3 regions of the Streptomyces sp. NPDC002088 genome follow, and region 1 is predicted to be linked to each of the others. Evidence: riboswitches for the same ligand, from Rfam matches in the RefSeq annotation. Region 1 holds a riboswitch; each other region holds the start of a gene.
What was found. Region 1 has a riboswitch for cyclic di-AMP ahead of ABT114_RS07240 (M23 family metallopeptidase). Riboswitches for the same ligand answer to the same signal wherever they lie in the genome.
Positions count from the first base shown of each region.

Region 2: linked by a shared signal. The riboswitch ahead of ABT114_RS31585 (M23 family metallopeptidase) and the one ahead of ABT114_RS07240 (M23 family metallopeptidase) in region 1 are both predicted to bind cyclic di-AMP.
Region 3: linked by a shared signal. The riboswitch ahead of ABT114_RS17100 (transglycosylase SLT domain-containing protein) and the one ahead of ABT114_RS07240 (M23 family metallopeptidase) in region 1 are both predicted to bind cyclic di-AMP.

Region 1 covers NZ_JBEOXO010000002.1:750,738-754,114, reverse strand. Annotated here, with positions in the region: gene ABT114_RS07245 (aldo/keto reductase) at 1-382, opposite strand, end outside; gene ABT114_RS07240 (M23 family metallopeptidase) at 566-1,603, opposite strand; cyclic di-AMP (ydaO/yuaA leader) riboswitch at 1,615-1,771, opposite strand; gene ABT114_RS07235 (PP2C family protein-serine/threonine phosphatase) at 2,055-3,326, opposite strand.
Region 2 covers NZ_JBEOXO010000018.1:9,194-12,570, forward strand. Annotated here, with positions in the region: gene ABT114_RS31575 (M16 family metallopeptidase) at 1-95, shown strand, start outside; gene ABT114_RS31580 (M16 family metallopeptidase) at 92-1,495, shown strand; cyclic di-AMP (ydaO/yuaA leader) riboswitch at 1,741-1,906, shown strand; gene ABT114_RS31585 (M23 family metallopeptidase) at 1,919-2,671, shown strand; gene ABT114_RS31590 (GntR family transcriptional regulator) at 2,884-3,377, shown strand, end outside.
Region 3 covers NZ_JBEOXO010000007.1:133,439-136,815, forward strand. Annotated here, with positions in the region: gene ABT114_RS17090 (carboxymuconolactone decarboxylase family protein) at 1-333, shown strand, start outside; gene ABT114_RS17095 (HAD family hydrolase) at 379-1,185, shown strand; gene ABT114_RS17100 (transglycosylase SLT domain-containing protein) at 1,195-1,677, opposite strand; cyclic di-AMP (ydaO/yuaA leader) riboswitch at 1,681-1,852, opposite strand; gene ABT114_RS17105 (CocE/NonD family hydrolase) at 2,247-3,377, opposite strand, start outside.

The DNA.
Region 1 (3,377 bases):
TGTCGAAGTGGGTGTAGTAGAGGTCGATGTGGTCGGTGCCGAGGCGGCGCAGGGAGGCATCGGCGGCGGCCTTGATGTTCGCGGCGGTCAGGCCGGGGAACTCCGGGTGCTGGCTGACCTTGGTGGCGATGACGACGTCGGCGCGGTTGCCGCGGGCCTTGACCCACTTGCCGATGATGGTCTCGGACTCGCCGCCCTTGTTGCCGTCGATCCACGCGGAGTAGGAGTCGGCGGTGTCGACGAAGTTGCCGCCGGCGGCCGCGTAGGCGTCGAGCACGGCGAAGGACTGGGCCTCGTCGGCGGTCCAGCCGAAGACGTTGCCGCCGAGGGAGAGCGGGAAGACCTCGAGGTCGGAGGAGCCGAGCTTGCGAAGAGAAGTCATGCTCAACTTCAACACCCGCACCAGAAGCCTGCATTCCGCATTTACCCGGAAATCCGGAAACCGGCAAAGACCGGCAGCCCTGACGTCGGGGGGTGTCGTCAGGGCCGCCGGGGATCAGGAGATCAGGGAACCAGGGGGATCAAAGGAAGGCGACCACCCTCAGGGGATGCCTCAGGAGATGCCTCAGGGGGTGAGTCCCTTGCCTCTCAGCCAGGCCATCGGGTCGATCCCGTCCGCGCTGCCGCCCGGGTGGACCTCGAGGTGGAGGTGCGGCCCCGTGACGTTGCCGGTGGCGCCCACGCGGCCGATGACGTCGCCCGTGGTGACCTTCTGTCCGACGCTGACACTGATCGACGACTGGTGGCAGAACCACAGCTCGGTGCCGTCGTCGAGGGTGAGGATCGTGCGGTAGCCGTAGGAGCCGGCCCAGCCCGCCTCGGTGATCGTGCCGCTGTGGATCGCCTTGATGAGCGTCCCGGTGGGCGCGGCGAAGTCGAGGCCCGTGTGGTAGCCGGAGGACCACATCGAGCCGGCCTCGCCGAAGGTCGAGGTGATCGTGTACGAGGAGGTCGGCAGCGTGTACTGCTTGGCCAGCTCGGCCAGGCGCTCGGCCTCGGCCTTCTTCGCGGCCTCCTCCTCCGCCTTCTTCTTGGCGGCGGCGGCCTTGGCCTCCGCCTCCTGCTCGGCCTTGGCGGCCGCGTCGGCAGCCGCCTTCTCGGCCGCGGCGGCCTCGGCGGCGGCGGCCTTGGTCTCGACCTGGTCCTGCTGCTGCTCGGCCTGGGCCATGATGCGGCTGCGCAGCGCCTCGCCGGCGTCGGTGGCGCCCTGGGCGGTGTCGGCGGAGGTCACGCCGATGCTGCTGAGCGGGGTCGCGGAGCCCTTGGCGGAGTCCGCGGAGTCGTCGTCGGACAGCAAGGAGCCGACGGAGGGCAGGTCGGGCATGGAGATGGACACCGGCGGCTTGCCGGTGTTGGCGCTGGCCATGCCGCCCGCGCCGACGGCGGCTATGACGCCGACGCCCAGGACGGTGGAGCTGCGGGCGAGTCCGCCGCGCTGCTTGGCGACGCGATGCCGGCCGCGTACGGGGGCGAGGGACTCCTCGGTGGGGTTCCACTCCTCCCACTGGCCCTCGTCGGTGCGGTAGCTGCCGTAGCCGAAGGGCTCGGTGCTGCGCTGACTCGGCACGAACGGGGCTTCTGGGGCAGGCCGGTTGGACGCCACGTGGGCGTGCTCCTTTCCTTCCTTCTCGCCTACCGGGTTAGCTGACGGGTTCGGAGCAGGAAGGTCTCCTACGCGCGTATACCGCCCGTTTTTCACGGCGGTGTCCGTGCGATTCACCCCAAGGTGGTGGTTCCCCGGTTCCCTTGCGGGATTCGGCGCGTGCGCACGGAGCCGTCTCTTGTGACGGCTGGGACGACCGCGCTGCGTTATCGAACGTTAATAGACCCGGGGGCGTGATTCCAAGCCGTTCTGCTTGATCATTAACATTTTCGGCCTGGACTTACAGGCCATGACCGGCGGAAATCGGGCGAGTTACCCCTCATTTGCGCCCCCTGCGCGCCCCCGCGGGAACACCTCAGGAAACACACAGGTTTTGATGGTGACTCAGATGTTATGCGCAGGGGGGTCGTCCGGTCACTCCCGGTCACGGAGGTGGGTACCCGGCCATCGGTCACGGCCGTCGTACGGCGAGCAGCGCCATGTCGTCCGTCATCCCGCCCCCGGAGTGCCGGCGCACGTCCTCCGCGAGGGCGGCAAGCAGCGCCTCGGGGTCGCGGAAGCGGCGGCCCGCGAGCCGCTCCTCGGGGTCGTAGAAGCGGCCGTAGGCGTCGCGGGCCTCGGAGACGCCGTCGGTGTGCAGGAGCAGGGTGGCGCCGCTCGGGAAGCCGGCCTCGTCCGCGTGGTCGGGCCAGGTGCCCAGCTCGCCCATGCCGAGCGGCAGGGCCGGCTCGCGGGCGAGCAGCGTGCGCACGGTGCCGTCCGGGTGCAGCAGCAGCGGCGGCGGATGCCCGCGGTTGAGGATCCGGACGACCCCGTCGCCGTGCGGGAACTCGGCGAGTACGGCGGTGGTGAATCCCTCGAAGGCGTCCAGCCCGTCGCGCCGCGTGCCCTCGCGCGCCAGCGCCCGCTCCAGCCGCTGCGCGACCGCCTCCAGCGTCGCCTCCTGCTCGGCGGCCTCCCGGAAGGCGCCGATGATGACGGCCACGGCCGCCACCGCGCCCATCCCCTTGCCCCGTACGTCCCCGACGACGAGGCGCACCCCGCGCGGGCTGTCCTGCACCGCGTACAGGTCGCCGCCGATGAAGGCGTCTGCCTGGGCCGCCTCGTAGCGGGCCGCGATGTCGTACCCGCCGATCTGCCCGGCGGGCTCGGGCAGCACCGCGCGCTGGGCGGCCTCGGCGATCTCGCGGGCGCTGGCGAGCCGCTGGTCGCCGCGGCGCACACCGCGGTTGATGACCGCGGCCATGGCGGCCACCGTGGCCACGGTGACGACCTCGGTGACCATGTCCGCGTCCGGGCTCAGCCCGAACCTGGCGTGTACGGCGTACGCGGCGACGAAGGCGGCGGCCCCCGTGACGACGGTGCCGACGAAGGAGTACAGCGGGGCTGCCACCAGGGGGGCGGCTGTGAAGAAGGGGATCGCGGTGAAGTCGCGGGGGGTGCAGAGGTCGTAGACGATGCCGCCGACGGCCAGCAGCACGGGGACCATCTGGAGGAGGGCCCGCACGGACGAGATCCGCCGCTCCGCGTCGCCCGAACCGCCTGAACCGCCCGCACCGGGAGGGACGGGCGGAACGGGCGCCTCGTCGCCGAGGCCGGGGTCGGGCACCGGGTCGGCCGGGAGCCGGCCGCCGGCCCGGGCGTAGGGGACGACGCGGTAGTCGTCGTAGGGGGTGGCGGGCTCGTCGGGTGGGCCCTCGCCCGTCAGGTCACCAGGCCGCACCACTTGTCTCCCGCCGTCCCGCGCGAACTCCCGCGCTCACGCCACGAAGGT
Region 2 (3,377 bases), on a different contig from region 1:
CCCTGGACGAAGCCGAGGCGGCGGAACGCACCGAAGACCCGGAGTCCGCGGCGACCGTGGAAGCCACCGACGAGACCGAGGAGGCGGCCCAGTGACCGAGCTCGCCACGATGGAGTTCCACCCGCAGCCCCGGCCGGGCGAGGCCAGGCCCTGGGCCTTCCCGGCGCCCGAGCGCGGCACCCTGGACAACGGCCTGACCCTCCTGCGCTGCAACCGGCCCGGCCAGCAGGTCGTCGCCGTCGAGGTGCTCCTCGACGCGCCCCTGGAGGCCGAACCGGCCGGTCTCGACGGCGTGGCCACGATCATGGCGCGGGCCTTCTCGGAGGGCACCGACAAGCTCTCCGCCGAGGAGTTCGCCGCCGAACTGGAGCGCTGCGGAGCCACCCTCGACGCGCACGCCGACCACCCCGGCGTACGCCTGAGCCTCGAAGTCCCGGCGTCTCGCCTGGCCAAGGCGCTCGGCCTGCTCGCCGACGCCCTCAGGGCGCCCGCGTTCGCGGACAGCGAGGTCGAGAGGCTGGTCCGCAACCGGCTCGATGAGATCCCGCACGAGCTGGCCAACCCCGCCCGCCGTGCCGCCAAGGAGCTCTCCAAGGAACTGTTCCTGGCCACCTCGCGCATGTCGCGCCCGCGCCAGGGCACCGAGGAGACGGTCGCGAAGATCGACTCCGCGGCCGTGCGGGTCTTCTACGACCGGCACGTCCGCCCCGCCACGGCCACCGCCGTGGTCGTCGGTGACCTCGCCGGCATCGACCTGGACGAGCTGCTGGGCGACACCCTGGGCGCCTGGACGGGCTCCTCGGCCGAGCCCCGCCCCGTGCCGCCGGTGAGTGCCGACGACACCGGCCGCGTCGTCATCGTGGACCGCCCCGGCGCCGTCCAGACGCAGCTGCTGATCGGCCGCACCGGCGCCGACCGGCACGACCGCGTGTGGCCCGCACAGGTGCTCGGCACGTACTGCCTCGGCGGCACCCTCACCTCCCGTCTGGACCGCGTCCTGCGCGAGGAGAAGGGCTACACCTACGGTGTGCGCGCGTTCGGGCAGGTCCTCAGGTCGGCGGCCCCCTCGTCCCCCGGAGGGGCTACGGGCGCCGCGATGCTCGCCATCAGCGGCTCCGTGGACACCCCCAACACCGGTCCCGCCCTGCAGGACCTGTGGACCGTGCTGCGCACGCTCGCCGCGGAGGGCCTGACCGACGCCGAGCGGGATGTCGCCGTGCAGAACCTCGTCGGTGTGGCGCCGCTGAAGTACGAGACGGCGGCGGCCGTTGCGGGCACGCTGGCCGACCAGGTCGAGCAGCACCTGCCCGACGACTACCAGGCGACGCTGTACCAGCAGCTCGCCGCGACCGGCACGGTGGAGGCCACCGCGGCGGCCGTGAACGCCTTCCCCGTGGACCGTCTGGTGACGATCCTCGTCGGCGACGCAGCGCAGATCAAGGAGCCCGTCGAGGCCCTCGGTATCGGTGAAGTCACCGTCGTGTCCGCCGAGTAGAAGCCAAGCAGAAGCCAAGCAGAAGCCAAGCAGAGGCAGAGCAGAGGCACGCGCGCGTAGGGGCCCTGGTGACTGATGAGTCGCCAGGGCCCCTCAATGTCCGGAGAATGTCCGAATTGAGGGAGAGTTACCTGTCTGCCCTGTGGCATGCGCTACAAAAGCTCTGATCCGTTTGAGGATTGAAAGACGGCGCCCGTACGGTCGTCCGGGCTGTTCGTCAGGCAGTGCGCCGCGCCCGCGGCAGCGGACAGCCATCGCCGAGTCCCCGTACGGCGCAAGCCAGGGGAGCCGGGGACCCAATCGCAGTCCCTGGGGTGAATCGGACGCCCGCGCGTGCCGCGAGGGGGTCCGTAGGAGACCTTCCTGCTCCGAACCCGTCAGCTAACCCGGTAGGCGAGAGGGAAGGAAAGGACCAGCCACTACATGGCGTTCATGTGCGCCCCCGGGAAGCACCGTCGTCCCGGCCGGATGAAGCGCACCAGCGCTCAGGCAGCCGGCATCGCGGCCCTCACCACCACCGGCGTCATGGGCACCCTCGCCGCCCCCGCGCTCGCCGCCGAGAACTCCGTCGAGCAGACCGGCCTCACCCCGGTCATCACCATCGGCGACTGGGTCGCCGAGCAGATCGGCGCCCAGGCCGCCGCCCAGAAGCAGGCCGCCGAGCAGAAGGCGGCCGAGGAGGCCGCCCGCAAGAAGGCCGCGGAGAAGGCCAAGAAGGAGCGCGAGGCCAAGGCGCGCGCCGCCCGCGAGGCCGAGCGCAAGCGCCTCAACACGTTCGTGGCGCCGATCTCCCACTCCTACGTGTCCACGGGCTACCTCAGCGGCGGCTCGCTCTGGTCCTCCGGCAGCCACACCGGCATCGACTTCCACGCCGCCAGCGGCACCTCCGTCCACGCGGTCGGCTACGGCACCGTCGTGGAGGCAGGCTGGGGCGGGGCGTACGGCAACCAGGTCGTCATCAGGATGAACGACGGCACGTACACCCAGTACGGCCACCTGTCGTCCATCGGCGTCTCCGTGGGCCAGAAGGTCACCACGGGCGAGCGGATCGGCCTCTCCGGTGCGACCGGCAACGTCACCGGCCCGCACCTGCACTTCGAGGCCCGTACGACCGCTGAGTACGGCTCGGACATCGACCCCGTCGCCTACCTCCGCAAGCACGGTGTCAACATCTGACGCTCGCCCGGCGTGAACGTCCGACAACGGACGGCGAGACATACCGAAGCCCCGGCCCCCCGAGCCGGGGCTTTCGGCGTTTCAGAGGCCCCGCTGTCCAAAAAATATCCCTGGATTCCGGCCTCCCGTCGGAAATTGCAGCTGATTGCAATAGAGTCACTGAACGCACGTCAATCGGCGACGTTTCACGGGGATTAAGGCGGAGGTCGGTCATGCGTATTCCGGCGCACTCGGTATGCACGGCGATCCGGGACGACATCGTCGCCGGTGTCTACGAGCGCGGCAGCCGGCTCACCGAGGAACTCCTCGCGCGCCGCTACGGCGTCTCGCGCGTCCCCGTCCGGGAGGCCCTGCGCACCCTGGAGGCGGAGGGTTTCGTGGTGACCCGTCGGCACGCGGGCGCGTGCGTCGCGGAGCCCACCGAGCTGGAGGCCTCCGACCTGCTGGAGATGCGCATGCTCCTGGAGCCCCTCGGCGCCTTTCGGGCCGCCCAGCGACGTACCGAGGCCCATCTGAAGGTGCTGCGCGGCCTCGTCCGGCTGGGCCAGGAGCGGGCCAGGCGGGGCAACAGCGAGGATCTGCGCTCCCTGGGCGGCTGGTTCCACGAGACGCTCGCGCAGGCGTCCGGCAGTCAAGCCCTGACCTCCACGCTCACCCAGCTGCGGCACAAGATCGCCTGGATGTACGCGGTCGAGGCGCCGGCCAA
Region 3 (3,377 bases), on a different contig from region 1:
AGCCAGATCAACGGCTGCAGCGCCTGTGTGCACGGGCACACGGTCAACCTGCGCAAGGCCGGCGCGAGTGAGGAGCGCATCGCCGCCGTCTCCGCTTGGCGGGAGGCGCCCTACTTCACCGACGCCGAGCGCGCCGCGCTGCGGCTGACGGAGAAGGTCACGCGGCTCGCCGACCGGTCCGAGGAGTCCGTGCCGGACGCACTGTGGGACGAGGTGGCCGACCACTTCGACGAGAAGGAGCTGTCCGCGCTGATCCTCACCATCTCGGTCACCAACATGTTCAACCGCATCAACACCACCATCAAGGAGCCCGCGGGCACCACTTGGGGCTGAAAACGGAGGTGAGTCGAGGGGGCGCGGTGTCCGTATTCTCTGATCATGGCCGCTCCCCTCGCATTCTCACTCATCGCCACCGACCTGGACGGAACGCTGCTCCGCGGCGACGACACCCTCTCCGACCGGTCTCTCGCCGCGCTCGCGCGGGTGGCGGAGGCCGGCGCCCAGCACCTCGTGGTGACGGGACGCCCGGCTCCGAGAGTGCGGCCGCTGCTCGACGACCTCGGCTGCAAGGGGCTCGCGGTGTGCGGGCAGGGCGCGCAGTTGTACGACGCCGGCGCGGACCGTCTGCTGTGGTCGGTCACCCTGGACCGGGAGCTGGCCGAGACCGCGCTCGGCAAGATAGAGGCCGAGGTGGGGCAGGTGTACGCGGCCGTGGACCAGGACGGGGCCGACGGCCTCACGCTCATCGAACCCGGCTACCTGATGCCCCACCCGACCCTGCCCGCGGTACGGGTCGGGCGGCGCGAAGACCTGTGGGGCGAGCCCATCAGCAAGGTCCTGCTGCGCCATCCCGCCCTGACCGACGACGAGTTGGCAGTGACGGCCCGCTCCGTGGTGGGCTCGCTGGCGACGGTCACCATGTCGGGGCCGGGGACCGTCGAGCTCCAGCCGTGCGGCGTCACCAAGGCGACCGGCCTGGCGCTGGCCGCCGAGCGCCTCGGCCTAGGCGCCGAACGGGCCCTCGCCTTCGGCGACATGCCCAACGACATCCCGATGTTCGACTGGGCCGCTCATGGCGTGGCGATGGCCAACGCCCATCCGGAACTCAAGGCCGTGGCCGACGAGGTCACCCTGTCGAACGAGGACGACGGCATCGCCGTCGTCCTCGAGAGACTCTTCTACTGACGGGACCGGTCAGTACGCGCCGAACACGTTGTCGATCGAGCCGTACCGGGCGGCGGCGTAGTTGCAGGCGGCCGTGATGTTCGCGACCGGGTCGTAGATGTTGAACGACGTGCCGGACACGTGGTACGCGTTGAACGTCGGGTCGATGACCTGCAGCAGGCCCTTGGACGGGATGCCCTTCTTCGCGTTGGAGTCCCAGAGGTTGATGGCGGCCGGGTTGCCGGACGACTCGCGGATCACGTTGCGGTAGATGCCGTTGTAGGTCCCGGGGATGCCGTGCTGCGCCATGACGGCGAGGGACTCCCGGATCCAGCCGTCGAGGTTGTTGGTGTACGTCGTCGCGGCCGCCGGGGCGGCGGTCACGGACGTGGTGGTGGCCGCGGAGGCGCTGGCCGCCCCGAGGAGCGGAAGGGCGAGCACGGCCGCGCCGGTACCGGCGACGGCGAGGGTGCGGACGAGACGGGCGCGACGGTTCTGACCGGCAGCGATCATGTCTGAATTCCTCTCCGGCGCCTACGAGGTGAGCTGTCGGGTTCGGGCGGGGAGGTGCCCGGCCGCGCCGCCCTGCGGCGACACGACTTAACCCCTAGCCGTTCCGGTGCGATGCCCGGTCCGGCGGCTTACCTGGGTCCCCCGTTCCTGCCCTACGAGTGAGTTCGTTGATGGTGGTGTTGGGCGGCGGCAGGATTAGGCGTCCACCCGACAGGCCGGAACGTATGCGAGAGCACATGTCCGAAACAAGTGTCGGAATCACACCTCACCCCAGTTGACCTTGGTCTGAGGCATTTGGGCTACTTGATCCTTTGCAGCCGCCAAGGGGCAACTCGCTTGCGGCGAAAGGGAAACGGGGGGTGGGTGGGGAGTGTGACCACCTGTCGGCTCGCGTGACCCAACTCACTGTTTGTCAGCCCGTAGAGCATTTACCGCTAAGAGGAATTCATCTAGCAATCACGGCAAATCGGGCACTGGTGTATGGGGGTTTCGGGGCGTTCCGGGGGTGCGAGGGTCACCGGCATTTCGGATATTTTGGGTGTTCAGGGTATTCAGGGCGTTTCGGGCGTTCAGGGGTTCCGGGGAACCCGCTTCTCCCACGTCCGGTGGAACACCACCTCGCCACCCTCCGTGCAGATCACCTCGTCGGAGGTGACGAAGTCCGCCCCGTCGCAGCCGATCTCCGAGCGGGTCCGGACCGTCGTGTCCCACATGAGGTCGGGGCGGTGCAGGCGGATTGACCAGTCGGAGCGGGTGCGGGCGGAGAGGGGGTCCCTCTCCTGGATCGTGTACGTCTCCAGCGCGTCCTCGGTGAACTCCAGCCCGTCGGGGTACACGCGCGTGCCGCCGTAGCGCGGGTCGACCTCCAGTCGCCACTCGCCCTTCGCCACGTCCCGTACGGCCAGGCGTGCGGGACGTGGCTCTTCGAGGGTGGCGGGGAAGTTCACTCCCAGGGGATCGGCCTGCTCGGGTTCCTCGAACAGGATGTCCGCCGACTGCCTTGTGCGCACGGGCAGTTCGAGGGCGCTGCCGGCCGGGTCCAGGGTGAGGCCCGCCGCCGAACCGGGCTCGGGCCAGATCCACGGCCAGTACGCCGAGGAGACGGCGAGGCGGATGCGGTGGCCGGGCGGGAAGGCGTGGCCGATCCCGGTCAGCTCGAAGGTCACGTCCTCCGTGGCGCCCGGGGGCCACGGCACGGACCGGTCCCGGCCCAACCGCGCCGACAGGTTCAGTACGCCGCGCGTGACCAGGGTCGACGAGCCGTCTGGCGCCACGTCGCACACCCGGGCGATCACCTGGCCGCGCGGTGCGTCGGAGGCCAGCCGCAGCCGCACCCGCGGCCGTCCCAGCACCCAGGTCTCCTCCGCCACCGCGAACTCGAAGCACACCGAGCGCCCGTCCTCCTCGCGCTGGTCGGGCGGGAGGTCGGCGTCGTCGCCGAAGGGGAGGAAACGGCCCGCGTCGACTCCGGTGTGCATCGGGGACCGTACGAGCACAGGGGCGCCCCCGAGTTGGTACGTGACCGTCGTCACGTAGGGGGAGGGCCAGGCCGGCTCGCCGACCCAGCGGCCCGGCAGCGTCTCGTACACCGTGGCCGGAGGGTGGGAGTCGCTCACGTAGGCGCGCAGGAGCGGTACGTCGAGGGCGCCCGTTTCCCGGCCCTTCAGCCAGTGGTCCCACCAGCGCAGCGTCTCCTGGAG